DNA from 3 places in the Pedobacter sp. MC2016-14 genome. Region 1 is predicted to be linked to each of the others. Evidence: riboswitches for the same ligand, from Rfam matches in the RefSeq annotation. Region 1 holds a riboswitch; each other region holds the start of a gene.
What was found. A riboswitch is a leader RNA that binds a small molecule or an ion and turns the genes downstream of it on or off. The one in region 1 is predicted to bind S-adenosylmethionine.
Positions count from the first base shown of each region.

Region 1 (7,373 bases):
CTTTTACAGTCTTAAGCTTTTCGTAAAACTGCGTAGCCACCTTGCTATCCTCCACCGATTGCTCCATGAGTTTACGGTAGACCCGGAGGTCTGCGGTATCATCATAGGCCAGGCCAAATACCCACAACCAGCAAACCAGTACTAATTTTATAGCCATCCCAATCGGTATTTAAAGTACGATCCTGCAAGTAAACTTATTTTTTGTGTATTCGGAATCCTGATTCGCTCGCCCATAATTTTGGCCGAAGAAACAGATTTTATTTTATTAAACAGCGTGCGGTAATACACATAAGCTACATACACACCAAAACGAGAGCTGCAGGGAAGCTGTTTAATGCCTACCAAGGCAGCGTTAAAATCAAGCTCAATATCCGCTTCAATAGCAGCCTTGCTTTGCTCAGAAAAGACACTCAAATCCAGTTCAGGAAAATATACCCTGCCCAAAACCTCGTAATCATTTTTAAGATCGCGCAGAAAGTTGATTTTCTGAAATGCGGCCCCTAGTTTCATGGCAAATGGTTTTAAATGCTGGTAGCGTTGCTCGTCATTTTCCAAAAATACACGCAGGCACATTAAACCTACCACTTCGGCAGAGCCTAAAATATACTCATCGTAAGAACCACTGGAATGCTGCTTATCGTTCAGGTCCATCTCCATGCTGGCCAGAAAGCGCTCAATCAGTTCATTTTCTATCTGGTAATCCCTTACCACGTGCTGAAAACTATTTAAAATAGGATTTAAGCTTATTTTCTGGTCGATGGCTTTATAGGTTCCTTCTTTAAAATCCTGGAGTAAAGTCTCTTTATCATACTCGTGAAAAGAATCTACAATTTCATCGGCCAGGCGTACAAAACCATAGATCCCATAAATGGGGGTATGAAATTTTTTATGCAGACAGCGGATCCCAAGAGAGAAACTGGTGCTGTAGGTGGTGGTTACAATTTTACTGGAAGCTTGAGAAATGCGGTCAAATAGTAACTTCATAAGGCAGATTTTTTTGTCAGTTCACGAATCAGTTCTTTGGCCGCTACCTGTCCCGAAATCAGCGCAGGCGGCACGCCTGGCCCCGGTACAGTAAGCTGACCGGTATAAAACAGGTTGGCTACTTTTTTATTTTTTAGACTGGGCTTTAATACGGCTGTTTGCAGCAGGGTATTTGCCAAACCGTAAGCATTGCCTTTGTAAGCATTGTAATCTGCTACAAAATCATTGATGCAATACGTTTTTTTATAAACGATATTTTCGGCGAAGCTTTCGCCACAATAGTTTTCCATCCGCTGAATAACCCCATTAAAATAACGCTCCCTGAGCGCATCCGTATCGGTTAGGCCAGTTGCGATGGGAATGAGTATAAAAACATTCTCCATGCCCTCCGGCGCAACGGTTTCATCGGTTTTAGAAGGGCAGCAGGTATAAAACAAAGGATGTTCCGGCCATTTTGGACGGGTATAAATTTCTGCGGCATGGACCTCAAGGTCTGCATCAAAAAACAAATTGTGATGCAATAGCCCTTTTAATTTTTTATTGATGCCAAGGTAATAGATGAGGCAGGAAGGGGCAAAAGTTTTAGCCTCCCAATAATTTTCAGTGTAATTGCGGTAAGGTGCTTCAAGTAGATGCTGCTCTACATGGTGGTAATCTGCAGAAGCAATTACACCATCTGTTTCAACCCGTCCGGCTGAAGTCTCCAGCGCAGTGGCCCTGCCCCCGCTAACTTCAATTTTGCTAACTGCGGTATTGGTATAGATGGTAACTCCGAGAGAACGGGCCAGGGTTTCCATGGCGGTGATGAGCTGATGCATGCCCCCTTTAGGATACCAGGTGCCCTGTACCAATGCAGAATAGTTCATCATGGTGTAGAGTGCCGGTATTTTACCAGCCGTAGCACCAAGAAAAAGCACAGGAAACTCCATTAGCGCAATTAAACGTTCATCTTTAAAATAACTGCGCACACTGGAACTTACAGAACTAAACATTTGTAAACTCATGGCGCCTTTAAGGATGTCAAAATTGATGTATTCCAGCCATGAATAAGAAGGCTTAAACACAAACTTCTTCATGCCAATGGTATATTTTACTTCCGCTTCCTTTAAAAACTTCTTTAGTGCTACACTGCTTCCGGCTTCTATGTTTTCAAAAGCAGCGTAAAGTTCAGTTTCATTGGCAGGAATCTTTACCACATCAGCAGGGTTAAAGATCATTTGAAATCCGGGGTCCAATTGGATGAGTTCATAATAATCAGCTGATTTTTTACCAAATTCCGCAAAAAAATCTTCAAACACATCAGGCATCCAATACCAGCTTGGGCCCATATCAAATTTAAAGCCCTCGGCTTCATACATTCTTGCCCTGCCACCAATGGTGGCATTCTTCTCAAAGACAGTTACATCATGACCCGCCTTTGCTGCAAAGCAGGCGGCTGATAAACCTGAAAACCCGGTACCTATAATCGAAACTCTAGCCATAAATCACTTGAGGGCTCAAAATAGCAATAATTTTTGCTAAACAAGAAAGGACCCAAAAGGGTCCTTCTCTATGAATGATTTAAAATTTACTAACTATTGTGCTTTTGTATAATTTAATACGATGTAAGCAGTAGTATTGCCATACTGGATGGGTGATTTTAAAACCAGGTTATCACCGGTAGTTGCAGAAAGAATAAGCCTGTAACCTGTAGTTACGTTTTTGGCTTTATCACCTTCATATAGCTTTTTAAATTGAAAAGTCTCATCGGCAGTGCTTACAGACCAGAATATGGTTTGCGTTTTTGCATCGCAGCCATTGCCACCTGGCAAAGCGTAACTTCCGTTACCGCTGTTGGTAAATCTCCAGGTACTACCTTCAAAACATTTATACGAAGCTTCATCAAACAATGATTTAACCGCTACAGAAGGAATACCTTCAAAGCTAACTGTATTTAACAACCAGGTGCCTGTTACCTTACCTCTTTTTAAATCTGCACCGGCAGTAGTTCCTTTTGTTGACGAACAGCTTTGTAAAACCATTAATGAACCGCATAAAATGGCCGCTATAAATAATATTCTTTTCATTTTTTGTTGTATTTGTTAATTTGTATTTAGTAACAAATAGCTTACATAAATCCTGCCAAAATTGGGGAGTTTAAACTATAACCGCTAAATTTGTTTATGCCTAAAATAGAAACCACGGCCATACACGCCGGAAACATTAAGACCGCAACCGGAGATGTAACACAGCCAATCTCCTTATCTACAACATTTTTTAGAGACGAAACCGGAGGTTACCCCGGGGGACATATGTACAGCCGCGTTAGTAACCCAAACCGCGCTGCACTTGAACAGGTGCTTACCCAACTGGAAGGCGGAGCCGATGCCTGTGCTTTTTCTTCGGGCAATACTGCTGGAATGGCACTTTTTCAGGCCCTGAAGCCAGGAAGTCATATTATTGCGCCTGACGATATGTACTGGGGTTTTAAAAAACAGCTGCAATCTTTATTTGAAGGCATCCTGGAAATTGATTTTATTGACCTTACACAAATTGGGGAAATTGCGCAATATATAAAGCACAATACGGTGATGATTTGGGTAGAGACACCCTCTAACCCGCTTTTGAAAATTACCGATGTGGCAGCTGTAGCCAGCATTGCGAACGAGCACCAGCTTTTGCTGGCTTGCGACAGCACCTTTGCTTCGCCATGTCTTCAAAATCCGATCGTATTGGGGGCACACATCGTGATGCATTCCAGTACAAAATATATCGGCGGCCATAGTGACGTGTTGGGCGGCGTATTGGTAACGGCAAAAAAAGATGAATTTTGGGAGCGAATCAGGAACATACAGCAGGTTGGCGGTGCCGTACCTGCTCCTTTTGATTGTTATTTGCTCTTAAGGAGCATTAAAACCTTGGCCTATAGAATGCGCGGACATAGTGCAAACGGAATGGCACTGGCACGATACCTGGAACAGCACCCCAAGGTAGAAGCAGTTTATTATCCTGGACTGAGTTCTCATCCGCAGCACGAAATTGCCAAAAAACAAATGTCTGATTTTGGCGGGATGCTTTCTATTCTGGTAAAAGGTACAGGCGAAACCGCTAAAAAGGTGGTGAATAGCGTACACTTATTTGCCCAGGCTACCAGTCTTGGCGGTGTAGAAAGCCTCATTGAGCACCGTGCCTCTGTAGAAGGGCCAGACACCAAAACCCCACAGAATTTAATTCGGATCTCTGCCGGACTGGAACACATTGACGACTTAATCAACGACTTAAGCCAAGCTTTAGGATAAATAAAAGCCAAATAAACTTAATTATCTAACTAAAAAACAAACACTTAATATAAATTCAGAATTTTATTTTGGTGATTTTACAAGTAAACCCTACATTTGCAGTATCAAAGGCATAAAGCCCGCGAAAGTCAAATCTCAATTGGTTTGATTTATAAAGAAGTGGCGAGAGACAGGCTCATTGACCCACTGGCAACCCTCCCTAACGGAGAAGGTGCCAATTCCTGACCACATAACATGGTGTTATTTGGAAAGATAAATTAGAACTAAAATGAACATTACGTACATTCCTTCTCTTCAAAGAGATCAGTTAATTTTAAAGCGCTCAACGTTAGCCTTTACATCCGGCATCGTTTTTAACGGTGGTTTAATGCAGTTACATACTTGTATGTGCTGTTGCATGGCCTAAAATAAAAATCTTCCTTTTTGTTATTCAATCCGGAAGGCCCCAGCTCTGGGGTACGTCAGCAATGTTATACTCATTTTAAACCTTAAATCACAAAAACATGTCAACCTCACATAAATTTGAAACTTTACAAGTCCACGCAGGACAGGAAATCGATCCATCAACAGGCTCACGCGCAGTACCCATCTATCAAACTACTTCGTACGGATTTAAAAATTCTGAACATGGCGCCAATCTTTTTGCTTTAAAAGAATTTGGCAACATCTACACCAGGATCATGAACCCAACAACAGATGTTTTTGAAAAACGGGTAGCGGCACTTGAAGGTGGTGTGGCAGCTGTGGCAGTAGCCTCAGGACAAGCTGCTCAGTTTATTGCACTAAACAACATTCTGGAAGCGGGAGATAATTTTGTATCCTCAACGCACCTGTATGGTGGTAGCTACAACCAGTTTAAAGTTGCGTTTAAGCGCCTGGGCATAACGGTTAAATTTGCCAATGGCGATGATCCAAACGATTTTGAAGCTAAAATAGATGCCAAAACCAAGGCTATTTATGTAGAAAGCATAGGAAACCCATCTTTTAGCATTCCTGATTTTGAAAGGCTTTCTTCTATTGCCCAAAAACATGATTTACCCCTCATTGTAGACAATACCTTTGGTGCCGCAGGATACCTGTTTAAACCATTAGAGCATGGTGCGCATGTTGTGGTGCAATCTGCCACCAAATGGATAGGCGGCCATGGTACCAGTGTTGGTGGCGTGATTGTAGACGGCGGGAATTACAATTGGGGAAACGGTAAGTTCTCACAATTTACCGCTCCTTCTGAAGGTTATCACGGATTGGTTTTTAACGATGTATTTGGTATTGGCGGCCCATTTGGCAACATTCAGTTTGCCATCCGCGCAAGGGTTGAAGGCCTAAGGGATTTTGGTCCGGCACTGGCGCCTTTCAATTCCTTTTTATTGATCCAGGGATTGGAAACACTTTCTTTACGGGTACAACGCCATGTAGATAACGCGCTGGCCCTGGCAACCTGGCTGCAACAGCATCCGGCGGTTAAACAAGTAAACTACCCGGGACTGGAAAGCAGTCCTTACCATACACTAGCTAAAAAATATTTACAAAACGGCTTTGGCGCGGTGCTTTCTTTTGAACTTAAAGGAGATAAGGAAACTGCTACCAAATTGGTAGACAGCCTTGAACTGGTAAGCCATCTGGCCAATGTGGGTGATGCAAAAACGCTGATCATCCAGCCTTCTGCCACTACACATCAGCAATTGAGCGATGAAGAACAGCTTGCGGCAGGGATTTCTCCTCAATTACTAAGGGTATCTGTAGGGATTGAACATATTGACGACATCAAGGCCGATTTTGAACAAGCCATCAACAAAAGCACTAAGCAAATTTAGCTTGCCCATAATGAGCACGATACACACATACAATTATACCAGGCAGTTTAAACTGGAAAACGGGAAGAAGCTAAAGGGAATTGAGATTGCTTACCATACGTATGGAAAATTAAACGCCAATAAAGACAATGTGATCTGGGCATGTCATGCTTTAACAGCAAACTCAGATGTATTGGACTGGTGGAAAGGACTTTTTGGAAGCAATGCTTTATTTAATCCTGAAGAACATTTTATTGTATGTGCAAATGTACTGGGTTCTAATTATGGCAGCACCAATCCACTGAGCATAAATCCGGTAACGGGTTTACCCTACTACCTTGCTTTTCCTGAACTTACCATCAGAGATTTTGTGCAGGCGCACCAATTGCTGGCCGCACACCTTGCTATTGATACCATTAAGGTACTGATTGGGGGTTCTCTGGGCGGACAGCAAGCACTGGAATGGTCAATTATGGAGCAAAACAGAATTAAAAACCTGATTCTCGTAGCCTCTAATGCGCTACACTCGCCCTGGGGAATTGCTTTTAATGAAAGTCAGCGACTGGCCATTAGCACAGACAGGACTTTTTACGCGCAGAAACCAGATGGAGGACTAAAAGGATTAAAAGTGGCCAGAAGTATTGCCTTACTCTCTTACCGTACTTATGATGCTTATGCTGCTACGCAGCTGGAAAGCGTAAATGATAAAACAAGCGGCTTTAGGGCGGCATCTTATCAAAACTATCAGGGAGAAAAGCTCTGCAACAGGTTTAATGCCTACAGCTATTGGTACCTGAGCAAAGCCATGGATAGTCATAATGTGGGTCGTGGCAGGAAAAGTGTGGTAGATGCCCTTGCCAGCGTAAAATCCAACACATTGGTTATTGGCATTGAGAACGACGTTCTTTTTCCCATTACGGAACAAAAATTTATGAGCGATCATATTAAAGATGCAGAATTTGCAGCCGTAGCCTCGGCTTTTGGACATGATGGCTTTTTAATTGAAACTGGTGTATTAACCAACATCATCAGCAATTTTTTAAAAAACAGTACAAGTAAGAAAATTATCAAATTACATAAAATAGCATAAATGAGCAAGACACTCAAAATCGGGTTATTCGGGTTTGGCGTAGTGGGCCAGGGATTACATGACATCATCCGTGGACAGGAACTTAACCTGGAAATCATCAAAATCGCGATCAAAAATCCGGACAAAAAAAGAAGCCTTAATTCTAAATTATTTACGGCAAATCATGATGAGATCCTGGATAATCCGGAAATTAATACCATAGTAGAATTAATTGATGATGCAGACGCT
Region 1 covers NZ_JAJMPA010000003.1:29,588-36,960, reverse strand. The annotation lists gene LPB86_RS15460 (hypothetical protein) at 1-157, opposite strand, end outside; gene LPB86_RS15455 (phytoene/squalene synthase family protein) at 148-984, opposite strand; gene LPB86_RS15450 (NAD(P)/FAD-dependent oxidoreductase) at 981-2,465, opposite strand; gene LPB86_RS15445 (lipocalin family protein) at 2,559-3,050, opposite strand; gene LPB86_RS15440 (PLP-dependent aspartate aminotransferase family protein) at 3,147-4,262, shown strand; SAM riboswitch class I at 4,409-4,521, shown strand; gene LPB86_RS15435 (O-acetylhomoserine aminocarboxypropyltransferase/cysteine synthase family protein) at 4,766-6,076, shown strand; gene metX (homoserine O-acetyltransferase) at 6,087-7,145, shown strand; gene LPB86_RS15425 (homoserine dehydrogenase) at 7,146-7,373, shown strand, end outside.

Region 2 (7,373 bases), on a different contig from region 1:
CCGATACCGTTAAGCAAGTGCTGTACCTTCAAAATAAAAACAAGAACCATAAAGAGGAAACCCAGGTTTTACGCTATGCAAGGCAAGGTAAAAACAGGATTGTTTTACAGGGGATTAATGAATTTAAAGATTCCATTTATGTTGTACTGGATAGGGTGGATAAAAGGTATCCGCTTGTTGAAGGTAGAACCAGTAGTGTTAAGGTTTATTAGAGCAAATCCATATCTTCACAATGCCAACAAATAAAATCAGGAAATGAGCAAGATAGATTACGATGCGATAATAGTAGGCTCGGGCCCAAATGGACTTGCTGCAGCAATTACCTTGCAGCAACAAGGGCTTACTGTATTGCTTATTGAAGGGAAGGATACCGTAGGCGGCGGTTTAAGAACTGCCGAACTTACCCTTCCGGGATTTAAGCATGATGTCTGCTCTGCCATTCATCCCATGGCCGTTGCTTCGCCGTTTTTTGCGTCTTTACCACTTGCAGCGCAGGGACTGGAATTTATTAAACCAAGGGTAGCGGCTGCACATCCTTTTGATGGTGGTACGGCTGCAGCACTTTTTGGATCAGTTGAGCAAACAGCAGAGAGACTAGGTAAAGATGAGGAGGCTTACAAAAACCTGATTGGTCCCCTGGTTAAGGATTGGGAAAAACTTGTTGCAGATATACTTTCGCCATTTAAATGGCCAGAGCATCCTTTGTTAATGGCTAAATTCGGCCTTTCGGCTTTGCAATCTGCAGAGCGTGTGGCTAATAAATTCAGTACTAAGGAAGCTAAAGGCTTATGGGCCGGGATGACCGCGCATTCCATTCAGCCCTTAAGTAATTTAACCACGGGCGCTATAGGCATGGTTTTATCTGCTGTTGGCCATGTTCATGGATGGCCTGTCCCAAAAGGTGGGTCAGCTTCTGTAGCAAATGCATTGCTCAATTACTTCATTTCATTAGGGGGTACCGTACAGACTAACTTTATAGTTAAAACATTAGCAGAGCTCCCTTCAGCAAAGGTCACTTTGTTAGATGTTACACCTAAGCAGTTACTGGAAATTGCAGGCTCGCAGTTTTCATGGTTATATAAAAAACAGCTTCAAAATTACCGCTACGGAATGGGCGTATTCAAAATAGATTGGGCACTATCCAATCCTGTTCCCTTTATCGCAGATGAATGCCGGAAAGCAGGAACAGTGCACTTAGGTAACACTTTTAAGGAAATCGCTGCCGGCGAAAAGGCGTCATCCGCAGGGATCCATGCAGAAAAACCTTTTGTATTGCTGGCACAGCCCAGCGTTTTCGATGCATCAAGGGCACCGGAAGGCAAACATACCGCATGGGCCTACTGTCATGTTCCAAATGGCTCAAGAAAAGACATGACAGCCGCCATAGAGCAGCAAGTAGAAAGATTTGCACCCGGATTTAAAGAGGTTATACTTTCAAGACATACCATGAATACAGTTCAGGTAGAAGCTTATAATCCAAATTATATTGGTGGAGATATTAACGGTGGGATTATAGACCTTACACAGCTTTATACCCGACCAGCTATGCGGCTTTCACCATACCGTACCTCCGCTAAAGGCGTTTACATTTGTTCTTCTTCCACTCCTCCGGGAGGCGGCGTGCACGGAATGTGCGGTTACCATGCGGCCAGACAAGCTTTAACAGATATTTTTAACATCAACATCCCTCACAAACCAATATCATGACCATTACAAAACAGCGTTTTGCGCTACATGAAGACTGGGCAGTAGTTATACTCGGTTCTCTTGTTATAATTTTTTCCCTTTTCTTTTACGTTTTACCTATTCCGGTTTACAAATGGGATACTAGCCAGGCATTGATAGAACATGTTTTTACAGCTGATAATTTGCTGATTTTATTCATTCAATTCCTCTTTGTGCTAGTCGTGGGTGCCTTAGGTGCAATTGTGACAGGCAAGCCCGTTAAAAACTTTTTGATTGGATTTCCTGCTGTTTACCTCCTCACGGTATTTGCTTTAATTCTGGCTGGAAACAGTTTCATCAAATCTATAAATCTAGAAGCCGTTATTTTTAGTTTGGTTATTGGATTGATAATTGGCAACCTCTTTAAACTACCACAATGGTTTATAGATACCTTATCTACAGAATTATTTGTTAAAATAGGCCTTGTGTTACTGGGTACAACGGTAATCTTTTCTGATATACTTAAGGCCGGCTCCCTTGGTTTGATACAGGCGCTAGTTGTTGTTTTGTCTGTTTGGTACTTTGCTTTTTGGCTGTGTAAAAAGCTCAAAGTAGATGATGAACTGACAATGATGATCTCCAGTGCAGTGTCTATTTGTGGTGTATCTGCCGCTATTGCTACGTCAGGGGCGATTAAAGGAGACCCAAAGAAATTATCTTATGTCATTTCTATGGTGCTCATCACAGCTATCCCCATGATGATTTTCATGCCTTATATCGCGGCTTATTTCAATTTTCCACAACAAGTAACTGGTGCCTGGCTTGGTGGTAGCATTGATACAACAGGAGCAGTAGTGGCCTCTGGAACATTAGTAGGAGAGGAAGCATTAAAAATAAGTACGATTGTAAAGTTCTCACAAAATGTACTACTGGGTATTGCGGCCTTTGCCATCAGTATTTACTGGTCATACAATAAAACAGCTAAAGGAACCGATACCGTAGAAAAACCTACCTTAAAGGTGATATGGGAACGTTTTCCTAAGTTTGTGCTCGCTTTTATCGCGGCCTCACTATTGTTTTCTTTCTTTTTACCTTCTGCTGCCGCGGCTAATGTCAAAGACAGCTTAAAAAATCTACAGAATGCCTGGTTTACGCTCGCCTTTACAAGCATAGGGCTGGAAACCAATTTCAAAGACTTATTTAAAAATGAAAATAAAAAGCCCTTGTATGCTTTTTTGCTGGCACAGCTCTTTAATGTTATTGTTACGCTAATTATCGCATACTTTTTATTCGGTTAGTTTAAAAGCCAGGCTGGATGGCCTGGCTTTTATAATCTACCAATTGAGTAGTCTTTATTTTTTATTTATATATTTGCAATACCTCAAAAATAAAGCTTTAGAGGACTAATCTTAAATGAAAGAAATTGCAGCGTCTAAACCAGTTATTGTTACGGATAAAGAAAACCTGAAAATTACTCCAGTTGAAAACGTTTCGATACGGGACGCCAAATACTGGCGCAAAATTGCCGGCAGATGTTTGTTTGCACTTGGGTTTATGATTCTTGGTCATGTTATTGCCTCTTTTTATCCGCTTACCAATTTGTTTAATGCCTTTAAAGTTTTTGCCGTTAGCCTGGATCTTGACGCCGCATTTGGTTGGATGCTGTTGGCAGGTTTTATAGCACAAATGGTGGATGGTGCCCTTGGGATGGGGTATGGAGTGATTTCTACAACAGTATTGCTTTCTACAGGACTTAATCCTGCAGCTATTAGTGGAAGTATCCATACTGCGGAAATGTTTTCAAGTGGTGCGTCAGGATTTAGCCATTACAAATTTGGAAACATCAACAAAAAGCTTTTCAAAACATTATTATTGCCCGGTGTTCTGGGCGCAGTTATAGGGGCCACTCTACTTGTTTATCTTGGTGAAGCTTATGGCAGCTGGTTGCGGCCAGTCTTGTCAGTTTATACCTTGCTGCTTGGCGCAAGGATTTTGCTCAATGCTTTTAAAAAGAGAAATGAGTCCCGTAAAGTTAAGCATGCAGGTTGGCTTGCAGGTGCTGGTGGTTTTTTAGATTCCTTTGGCGGCGGCGGATGGGGTCCTTTGGTTACCAGTACATTAATTGCTAAAGGTAAAACACCCAGGTACATTATTGGTACAGTTAGTTTAACTGAATTTTTTGTGACCTTGGGGAGTGCACTTACCTTTTTTGTGTTATTAGGCACCAGTCATATTCAAACCATTGCAGGCTTAATTATTGGCGGACTCCTTGCCGCACCGATAGCAGCAAGGTTAGCAGGAAAGCTAAACACTAAAACTATTCTTATTCTGGTAGGCGTGCTGGTGATTATCTCAAGTGCACGAACATTACTTAAAGCAACTGGAATTCTTTAAAAATGTAAAATGGAGGCTAACCAGTAGCCCTCATTTCGTTTAAAACATCCTTAATAAAAAGTGAAGCCAGTTGGTCAACCGTAAAGTCAATTTCCTGTTTGGTGTTGTATCGGCTAAATGAAAACCTTATGGTACTGCCGTCATAATTATTTCCTAAGGCTCCTAATACATGAGAACCAGCTGTAGAATGACTGGTGCATGCACTTCCACCAGAGGCGCAGATATTGTGCTGGTCAAGATAAGTTAGGGGCGGCTGTCCACTTAATGTCTCTGGAAGTGCAACACTTAATACCGTTGATAAGCTGAGTTCTTTTATAGCCGAATTTCCGTTAAACCTGATGCCGGGAATTTTGCGGAGTAATTGAGCAATCATATGTTGTTTTAAATTACTGATGTGTGTTTGATAATTTTCTCTGTTGCTATAGGCCAGTTCCAATGCCTTTGCTAAACCAACAATGCCAGTTACATTTTCAGTTCCGCTACGCTGGCTTCGTTCTTGTGAGCCACCATTGATGAAGGGAGTGATTGAAGTTTTGATGCTTTTGTATAAAAAACCAATTCCTTTAGGGCCATGAAATTTATGCGCAGATCCAACCAGGAAATCGGCCTGAAGGACCTTTGTGTCAAACGCATATTGCCCCATGCTTTGTACAGTGTCTGAATGGAAAACAGCACTGTACTTTCTACAGACCTCAGCAATCTCGTGGATATCATTGATGTTTCCTATTTCGTTGTTTCCATGCATTACAGAAACAAAGGCTTTTTCGCCTGTTGCTAATATTTCCTCCAAATGTGGTATGGAAAGATTGCCCCGTTCATCATGGTTTAGATAAATTAGTCTTATTTCTCCATTTCTTTGAAGTAATTTTAATGTATTCAAAACCGCGTGATGCTCAAACGCCGTCGTAACAGCTAGTTTTATCCCATTACCACGAATCGCCGACAAAATTGCGGTATTGTCGGCCTCGGTGCCACCAGAAGTAAAAATAATATGCTCCGGGCTGGTATTTAGAAGATCAGCAATTGTTGTTCTGGATTTGTCAATAGCTGTTTTTGCTGATCGCCCGTAATAATGTGAAGAAGATGGATTGCCAAAATTCTCAAAGAAATAGGGTTGCATAGCTTCAAAAACTTCGAGGCTTAAAGGAGTAGTTGCTGCATTGTCTAGATAAATTCTCATGTCTTTTAAGTTTAATTGTATAAATACTGCTTATCAGAGACAGAGATGAAATGATCTTATCTATCCGCAAATGTTGCGGAAGGATTTAGCACCTTGTAAAATAACAGGTTGCTAAGACTTCAAAGGGCCTTTCCCTCAGTCTTTCTTGATAAGTTAAATATGTTTTAAGAACTGTTTGCTGGGACAAATATAACATTTAAATATTAAATCTACTATTTTAGTAGATTTAATATTTGGACAGCTTTGCTAACAGCCTTTAAATTAGTATTTGTATATTGAATTTAAAATTATGTAATTTCGTTTCAAACTAACCAATGTCAGTATATCTTCAACACAGCGATTTTGATTTAATAGCATTATTACGTGATGGCGATCAAACTGCTTTTCAGGAAATATATCTCCGCTACAATACCCTTTTACTTATTTATGCGCATAAAAAACTTCAGGATAAGGAGGAGGCTAAGGATGTAGTACAAGAAGTTTTTGTTAAGTTATGGGCCAACAGGGACGATTTTGTGTTAAAAACTACATTGTCTGGTTATCTTTATAAAAGCGTCTTAAATAAGATTTTAAATATATTCAGACACAAAGAGTTCAGTCGTGAATACATTAACGGCTTACAGGAAATCCTTGACGGCGAAAGTTCTGCCACCGATTATCGGATCAGAGAGCGTGAAATTTCTGGGATCATTGAAAAAGAGATTGCTTTACTTCCATGTAAAATGAGGGAAGTTTTTGACCTTAGAAGAAAAGAATTTCTGAGTAACAAAGAAATCGCAGAGCGAATGAATATCTCTGAACATACCGTGGCTACACACATGAAGAAAACACTCAAATTGCTCAAGGCAAAATTCGGCCGCTTAATGATATTTTGTTTTATCGGTTAAAAAGTAATAAATATTTTGATTTGGGATACCCGATCAGACATTTTCATGTGTCTTGTTGTTAATTGCGGTAATTGCCCGCATTATATAAGATGGATAACGGTAAAAAAGCAGAAGAACTAGTAAAGAAATTTAATGAGGGGCAGGAAACTGAGCAGGAAAAGGCAATTGTAAATTATTGGCTTCACCACCTTAATGAAGAAGAGGTGTCCAGTTTGTCAGAGGCTGATTTATTAGGCAGTCAGGATGAAATGTGGAAATCTGTTGAGCCTGCTATACCTTTAAAGAGGCGCTATAAGCTCTTCCCTTCTATTGCCGCTGCTGCCGTTTTAATCATGACCCTTTCGGCAGGTCTTTATATATATGTTAACAAAACAGTTTCCGAACGCAGACATCTGGCAAAACATTCCAGTAGTACTATAGTTCCGGGAGGGAACAAAGCAATCCTTACACTAGCAGATGGCAGGAAGATTATTTTGAACGATGTTTCAAACGGCGAACTTGCTGAACAGTCTGGCATTAAAATCAGTAAAGCTGCAGATGGGCAGATCATTTATTCTGTAACTGATGCTTTTGCCAAGGGTAATAAAAAAGCTTTGTATAATACAATTGAAACTCCGAAAGGAGGTCAATACCAGATCAATCTGCCTGATGGAAGTTTGGTATGGTTAAATGCGGCATCCCGGTTACGCTTTCCAACGAGGTTTATAGGCAGTGAGCGCAATGTTGAGTTGTCGGGCGAAGGATACTTTGAAATTGCCCATAATAAGAAAATGCCATTTAAGGTAAAAACAAGTCGCCAGGAGATTGAGGTGCTGGGTACGCACTTTAACCTGAACAGTTACGCGGATGATGATCTTGTAAAAACAACATTACTTGAAGGATCTGTTCGGGTTACTTCATTAGTTCAAGGAGATAAAGCTGTGGTGCTTGAACCTGGTCAGCAGTCTGTTCTAGGTCAAAAAGATTTTAAAATAAGTCGAGTGGACGTTGAAAATGCTCTTGCATGGAAAAATGGCTATTTCCGTTTTGACGATGAAGAATTAGAAAGCATTATGCATAAAGTATCCAGGTGGTACAATGTAGATGTAATTTATAAAAATGAAAAATTAAAAAGAGAGCCTTTTGCAGGGATCATTACACGGGCAACTAAAATATCAGATTTGCTAAAAATGCTTGAACAGGCAGGAGAAGTTAAGTTTGAAATTGACAACAACAAAATTGTTGTCATGAATAAGAGCTAGAAATAA
Region 2 covers NZ_JAJMPA010000001.1:2,577,182-2,584,554, forward strand. The annotation lists gene LPB86_RS10635 (DoxX family protein) at 1-212, shown strand, start outside; gene LPB86_RS10640 (NAD(P)/FAD-dependent oxidoreductase) at 256-1,707, shown strand; gene LPB86_RS10645 (YeiH family protein) at 1,704-2,963, shown strand; gene LPB86_RS10650 (sulfite exporter TauE/SafE family protein) at 3,079-4,059, shown strand; gene LPB86_RS10655 (cysteine desulfurase family protein) at 4,076-5,239, opposite strand; SAM riboswitch class I at 5,293-5,394, opposite strand; gene LPB86_RS10660 (RNA polymerase sigma factor) at 5,554-6,126, shown strand; gene LPB86_RS10665 (FecR family protein) at 6,216-7,367, shown strand.
Region 2: it holds a riboswitch for S-adenosylmethionine, as region 1 does, so the genes downstream of both, LPB86_RS10655 (cysteine desulfurase family protein) here and LPB86_RS15435 (O-acetylhomoserine aminocarboxypropyltransferase/cysteine synthase family protein) in region 1, are expected to answer to the same signal.

Region 3 (7,373 bases), on a different contig from region 1:
AAGCTTGTTTTAAACATGCTGAGCACCACGGTAATGATTAAACTTGGAAAAGTTAAAGGCAATAAAATGGTGGATATGCAGTTAACAAATCATAAACTGGTAGACCGCGGTACGCAAATGGTAATGGATGAACTGAAGCTGGGTTATGATGCTTCTGCAGATTTACTATTGCGCCACGGAAGTGTACGGAAAGCCGTAGAGGCCGGAAAAAAACTGATATCTCAATAAATTATGCATGAAATAGAACCATATTATCAATGGCGCGATGATTATATTGCTGCAGAAGATGATCGTTCGCCTTTTTACGAGACGGAGTATTCGGAGTTTTATTTTGACAAGCAACTCTATAATTTCTTAATTCATCCGCAGTGGGATGATTTTGGATCCAACACCATGTATTTAAAGGTACTTTTTGTTGATTATGACAGAAATTACACCATTATAGAATTAATTGGCGAATGGAACGATGCCATTAACAATGACATCATGCTCATGAAAAGGGAAATCCTGGAACTGATGATGAATGAAGGCATCAACAAGTTTATCCTGATCGGAGAAAATGTGCTAAACTTTCATTCCTCTGAAGACAGTTACTACGAGGAGTGGTTTCAGGAAGTAGAAGATGGGTGGATCTGCGGCGTTAATTTTAATGAGCATGTGATTCAGGAGTTTAGGAATAGCAATATTGACTATTACATTAACTTTGGAGGCGAACTTGACGAAATGGCATGGCGCACACTCAAACCATTACAGATTTTCAAGAAAGCAGAGGAAATTCTGACAAAAAGACTTGGGGCATAACATTTGTATAACACTAATCATTAACCCTTAAAATAAACAATAACAAAATGGACAATAACAATAATTACAACTGGTCACAAGACTCTGTTTTTGTACAGAACCAAACAGGCGGAGTTGCAAAGAAATTTTTCGCGAATGTGTTTTTATGGATGTTTGTAGCGCTAAGCTTATCAACATTAGCAGCACTATACATTTCATCATCTAAAGAAGCCGTAAGTCAGCTTATCAACTTTGAGACAGGACAAAGAACTGTGCTTGGTTATATTGCCATGTTTGCACCTCTGGGTTTGGTGCTAATTATGGGGTCTGGATTTAGTCGTCTTTCCTATGGTGCTTTACTGGGTGTTTTTGTGCTCTTCTCCATACTGCTTGGTGTTAGTCTAAGTTTTATTTTCTTAATCTATACTTCTGGCTCTATCGTAGCTTGTTTTGGAGCGGCAGCAGGCATCTTCGGAATTATGGCTGTTTTAGGCTATACTACAGATGTTGATTTAACTAAGTTTGGCCCTATCCTTATGGTTGGTGTTGCAGGCTTATTTATTGCCAGTCTGGTGAACTTATTTATTGGTAGCAGTACCTTAAGCTACGTAATGAGTTTTATTGGTGTTGCTGTATTTACTGCACTTACCGCTTACGACGTTCAGAAATTGAAAAACATCGGGCAAGGCCTGGAAGCTGACGGTGAACAAATTCTTGCTGCTGATGCTAAGAAATTAGCGATCATGGGCGCATTAAATCTATATCTTGATTTTATCAACATCTTCTTATTCCTGTTAAGGATTTTTGGAGGAAGAAAATAAAACATTCTGGTATAAAAAAAGACGGCTGATCATAAATGACCAGCTGTCTTTTTTTGAATTCAGTAATCGTTGTTCAGACTCTGCTGGAACTATTTCCCTTTAGAAATCTGATCTGCCAATATCAATGCATCATAGGCATTAACAATTCCACCTGTTCTGCAAAGCGCTGTCATAGCTACCTTTTTACCACCTGATTTTGGTTTAGTAACCGGAATAGTGATTTTAGTTACCGATTGCTCGATGATGTATTTTAATTGTTTAGCTGTTAAATCAGGATAATAACCTTTAATCAAAGCGGCCAATCCCGCCACTACAGGCGTAGCCATACTTGTTCCAGACATTGGTCTGTATTTGTTATCAGGAACCGTGGCATAAATACCTACACCAGGAGCAAACACATCTACGGTTTGGTCGCCGTAGTTGCTAAATGGCGCAACCAATCCTGCCTCAGTAGCGCCACTTGCACCTACAGTAATCATATTGGGTGCTCTTTTGCCACCTTTCATAAAAAATGGAGTTGGATAATGCGGGATACTATCTACATCAGCACCATCATTTCCGGCAGCATTGATTAGTAACACACCTTTTTTATCCGCGTATTTAATAGCTTCCTCTACCAGTTCACGTTCCGGAGATACCCTTTTCCCAAAACTCATATTGATAATTTGTGCGCCATTATCTACGGCATAGCGAATGCCAAGGGCCACGTCTTTATCATACTCGTCGCCATTTGGCACCACACGAACACCCATCAACTTTACATTATCTGCTATACCGTCCATTCCTTTACCATTGCCGCGTGTAGCACCAATAATACCACCTACGTGGGTTCCATGGAAATAAGGATCTCCAATTAGGTTTGAATTTCCGTAAAAACGGTCTTTCTTATTGAAATAATCATCTTTTACTTGTTTACCTCTATAGTCAACTGGTGCAACGCTGTCTGCCTTTGTTAGTAAGCTTTTACTTACTACCCATGAGCGGTAATGTTGCAGATCTTTTTTCTTTACTTGTTTTTCATCCGTAATACCAGCAAACTGGGCTTTATACATATGATATACACGTTGATATTCTACACTGGCAGCAGTAACCTGTCCATTTGGGCCTCCTAAGAAATTCCAACCCAGAGCATCACCTTTGTAGCCATTGCCATCTAAATCTTTATCACCACCCAATACTTCTTTTGGGTTGCGCCATAAATTTGCCTTTAAATCTTCATGTAGAGTATCAATACCGCCATCCAATACACACACTACCACTGGTTTTGGTGTTTTTCCTTTTAATAGCTTATCATAAGCTTTAATTACGCCGATACCATATACATTATCTGCATCTTTTGAGAGCATGTGCCAGTTTTGCGGTGCCTGTTGCGCAAAGCCTAAAGCCGGTAGCAAGCACATCACCATTGCAATTGTTTTTTTCATTTTTTTGTGTTTCAGTTTTTTTGTGCAACCTACACATATTTGCTTTTATTTTAAAATCAGGCTGGCAACTATGTTTTTTCTATTGGCCTTTTTTACCCTCAAGCGCGGTCTGTTCTGGTCTTAAATAACTAATTTTTGTACACCCCAATATAGCGCTCTGGAAAAATTTAATTTTAAAACACGGTTCCTTTGTTTCATCAAATACAATTTTATATGGTAAAAACGCTAATTTCTTGGAATTGAGTTTTCTTTGTTGCATTTTTGTACTGCTTATAGAGAAAGACGGAGGGATTAGACCCTGCGAAGTCTTAGCAACCTGTGCTTACAAGGTGCTACATTCTACCGGAATACGCTTTTAAACAGCAACCCCCGAAAGATAAGTTGAGTTCATCACAGCCTGAATTCCGAATAAGCTTTGCACGTAATGAGTTCGGCACTTGTTTTGGCTTTAGCCACTATCAAAAATAGCTCATCACCTGCTCATATTATTGTTTTATTAATGAACATTAGAGAAGAATTAGAGAAAAGAATACTAATTATCGATGGTGCGATGGGTACCATGATCCAGCGTTATACACTTAGCGAGGAAGACTTTCGCGGTGAACGTTTTAAAGACCACCCCTGCGATGTTAAAGGTAATAATGATTTACTAAACCTTACCCGTCCCGACATCATTAAAGAGATTCATACCGAATACCTAAAGGCTGGCGCTGACATCATCGAAACCAATACTTTTAGTACGCAGCGCATTTCACTTGCAGATTACCAGATGGAAACACTGGATTATGAGATGAGTTTTGAAGGCGCCAAAATTGCTAAAGAAGCGGCAGCCGCCTTTATGCAGGCCAATCCTGAGCGTAAATGTTTCGTTGCTGGTGCTGTTGGGCCTACCAATAGAACACTTTCCATTTCGCCGGATGTAAATGATCCTGGCTACCGGGCATTGACTTTTGATGAACTGGTAGATGCGTACGATGCCCAGGTAAGGGGACTGGTTGATGGAGGGTCAGACTTACTGATGATCGAAACCATCTTTGATACCTTAAATGCCAAAGCAGCTATTTTTTCTATCAAAAAATACGAAGAGGTCATTGGCAGAAAGATAGAAATCATGATTTCCGGAACCATTACCGATGCTTCTGGAAGAACGCTTTCCGGACAAACGGTTGAAGCTTTTTTAAACTCTGTTATCCATGCAAATCCGTTAAGCATTGGTTTCAATTGTGCACTGGGTGCTAAAGAAATGAGGCCACACATTGAAGAACTTGCTGCAAAAGCAGGATGTTATGTCTCCGCTTATCCAAATGCAGGTTTACCGAATGAGTTTGGGGCTTATGACGAGATGCCTCATGAAACGGCTCATTTTGTAGAGGACTTTATAGCACACGGATTTGTAAATATTGTTGGTGGCTGTTGTGGTACCACACCAGATCATATTGGCTGTATTGCCGCTAAAGCTAAAAGTGTAGCACCGAGAAAAATCCCTGTTATTGAACCTTATTTGCGCTTAAGTGGTCTAGAACCTGTAACCATTACTCCAGAAAGCATTTTCGTTAATATTGGCGAACGGACCAATATCACAGGCTCACCAAAGTTCTCTAAACTGATTCTGAGTGGGGATTTTGAGGCGGCATTAACCGTAGCACGCCAGCAAGTAGAAGGTGGTGCACAGGTGATTGACGTGAACATGGATGAGGGTATGATCGATTCAGAAGCAGCTATGACTAAATTTCTGAACCTGATTGCCTCAGAACCGGACATCTCAAAGTTGCCTATTATGGTTGACTCTTCTAAATGGACGGTGATTGAAGCCGGACTAAAATGCTTGCAGGGCAAAGGAATTGTCAACTCCATTTCTCTAAAAGAAGGCGAAGATAAATTTAGAGAGAGTGCCAGAAAAATCATGGTATACGGTGCTGCCGTAGTTGTAATGGCCTTTGATGAACATGGACAGGCGGATAATTTTGAAAGAAGAAAAGAGATCTGTAAAAGGTCTTACGATATACTGGTAGATGAAATTGGCTTTCCTTCTGAAGACATCATTTTTGACCCTAACATTCTTACCGTAGCTACCGGACTAGAGGAACATAACAATTATGCAGTAGATTTCATCAACGCAACCCGCTGGATCAAAGAAAACCTACCCCATGCTAAAGTTAGTGGAGGTGTATCTAACATTTCCTTCTCTTTTAGAGGGAACAATACGGTACGTGAGGCGATGCACTCTGCTTTTCTATACCATGCTATACGTGCTGGTTTAGATATGGGGATTGTAAATGCCGGAATGCTGGAAGTCTATCAGGAAATTCCACCAGAATTGTTAGAACGTGTAGAGGATGTGTTATTGAACCGCCGGGATGATGCCACAGAAAGATTGGTAGAATTTGCAGAAACCATTAAATCAAAGGGTAAAGAGATTGTTCGTGACGAAGAATGGCGTAAAGAATCGGTAGAGTCTCGCCTTTCGCACGCGCTGGTAAAAGGGATCATCGAATACCTGGACAATGATGTAGAAGAAGCCAGGCAAAAATATGCCAGACCAATCCAGGTCATTGAAGGTCCGCTAATGGACGGAATGAACATTGTAGGTGACTTATTTGGCGCCGGAAAAATGTTCCTGCCACAGGTAGTTAAATCTGCGAGGGTAATGAAAAAAGCAGTAGCTTATTTGTTGCCTTTTATTGAACAGGAAAAACTCGACAATCCAGATCAGGATCAAAACTCTTCTGCGGGAAAAGTACTGATGGCCACTGTAAAAGGTGATGTTCATGACATCGGTAAAAACATTGTAGGTGTAGTATTGGCCTGTAATAACTTTGAAATTGTTGACATGGGCGTAATGGTACCTGCACAGGAGATCATTAAAAAAGCCAGGGAAATTAATGCAGATATCATTGGCTTGAGCGGACTGATTACGCCCTCATTGGATGAAATGGTACATTTTGCAAAAGAAATGGAGCGTGAAGGTTTTACCATTCCGTTGATTATTGGCGGCGCTACTACTTCCAGAATTCATGCAGCTGTTAAGGTTGCACCCAATTACTCCGGCCCGGCCATACATGTACTAGATGCTTCAAGAAGTGTAACCGTATGTAGTACATTAATGAACAAAGATACCCGTGATGACTATATCAACGGCATCAGGGCAGAATATGATAAAGCACGTGAAGCACATTTAAACAAACGTTCAGACAAACGATTCAAATCGATTGAAGAGGCACGTACTAACAACTTTAAAATTGACACCAGCCTGGTTGCTCCGGCCCCGGCCTTTACAGGAACCCGGATTTTCGAAAACTACCCGTTAGAAGAACTGGTACCTTATATAGACTGGACCCCATTTTTTCATACCTGGGAATTGCGTGGCAGTTACCCAAGGATACTTGAAGATAAAGTGGTAGGCGACGAAGCGAAAAAGCTTTTTAAGGATGCCCAGGTATTGCTTAAAAGAATTGTAGATGAAAAGCTCCTTACTGCAAAAGCAGTAATCGGTTTCTGGCCTGCACAAGCTTCCGGAGATGACATTGTACTCAATGTTGACGGTGAAGAAGTAGTTATCCATACTTTGCGTCAGCAGGCAGAGAAAGCAGAAGGCCAGCCTTACTATGCGCTATCTGATTTTATAGCCCAGCAAGATAGTGGTATACCTGATTATTTTGGTGGTTTCGCCTTGACAACAGGTTTGGGCTGCGATGAGCTGGTCGCAGAATTTGAAGCAAATTACGACGACTATAACAGCATTATGGCCAAAGCCCTGGCAGATCGTTTAGCGGAGGCTTTTGCCGAAAGGATGCATGAATTGGTGCGTAAAGAATACTGGGGTTATGCTAAAGATGAACACTTGAGCAATGAAGACTTAATTAAAGAAGAGTATGCTGGTATCAGGCCCGCTCCTGGTTATCCTGCATGCCCGGAACACACAGAAAAAGGAACGCTCTTCGAATTGCTGGATGCTGAAGCTAAAATTGGACTTAGACTTACAGAAAGTTATGCGATGTACCCTACCGCAGCGGTAAGTGGCTTTTACTTTGCACACCCACAATCCAGGTATTTTGGTTTAGGTAAAATTACCAAAGACCAGATTGAGGATTACGCGCTAAGAAAAAGCATGTCTGTTGAAGAGGTGGAAAGATGGCTTAGCCCTAACCTTGCCTATTCATAAATTAATCATTTCAGAAATTAGCATTTACATTACGCATCAATGAAGATCATAGACCATATCAGTAACGCAAAGGGTAAAACCTTATTCTCATTTGAACTTTTACCACCCATAAAAGGACAAAGTATCAAAGGTATTTTTGATGCCATTGACCCATTAATGGAGTTTAATCCTCCGTTTATAGATGTA
Region 3 covers NZ_JAJMPA010000001.1:220,433-227,805, forward strand. The annotation lists gene murQ (N-acetylmuramic acid 6-phosphate etherase) at 1-228, shown strand, start outside; gene LPB86_RS00855 (hypothetical protein) at 232-801, shown strand; gene LPB86_RS00860 (Bax inhibitor-1/YccA family protein) at 849-1,601, shown strand; gene LPB86_RS00865 (S8 family peptidase) at 1,691-3,025, opposite strand; SAM riboswitch class I at 3,293-3,408, shown strand; gene metH (methionine synthase) at 3,525-7,187, shown strand; gene metF (methylenetetrahydrofolate reductase [NAD(P)H]) at 7,227-7,373, shown strand, end outside.
Region 3: it holds a riboswitch for S-adenosylmethionine, as region 1 does, so the genes downstream of both, metH (methionine synthase) here and LPB86_RS15435 (O-acetylhomoserine aminocarboxypropyltransferase/cysteine synthase family protein) in region 1, are expected to answer to the same signal.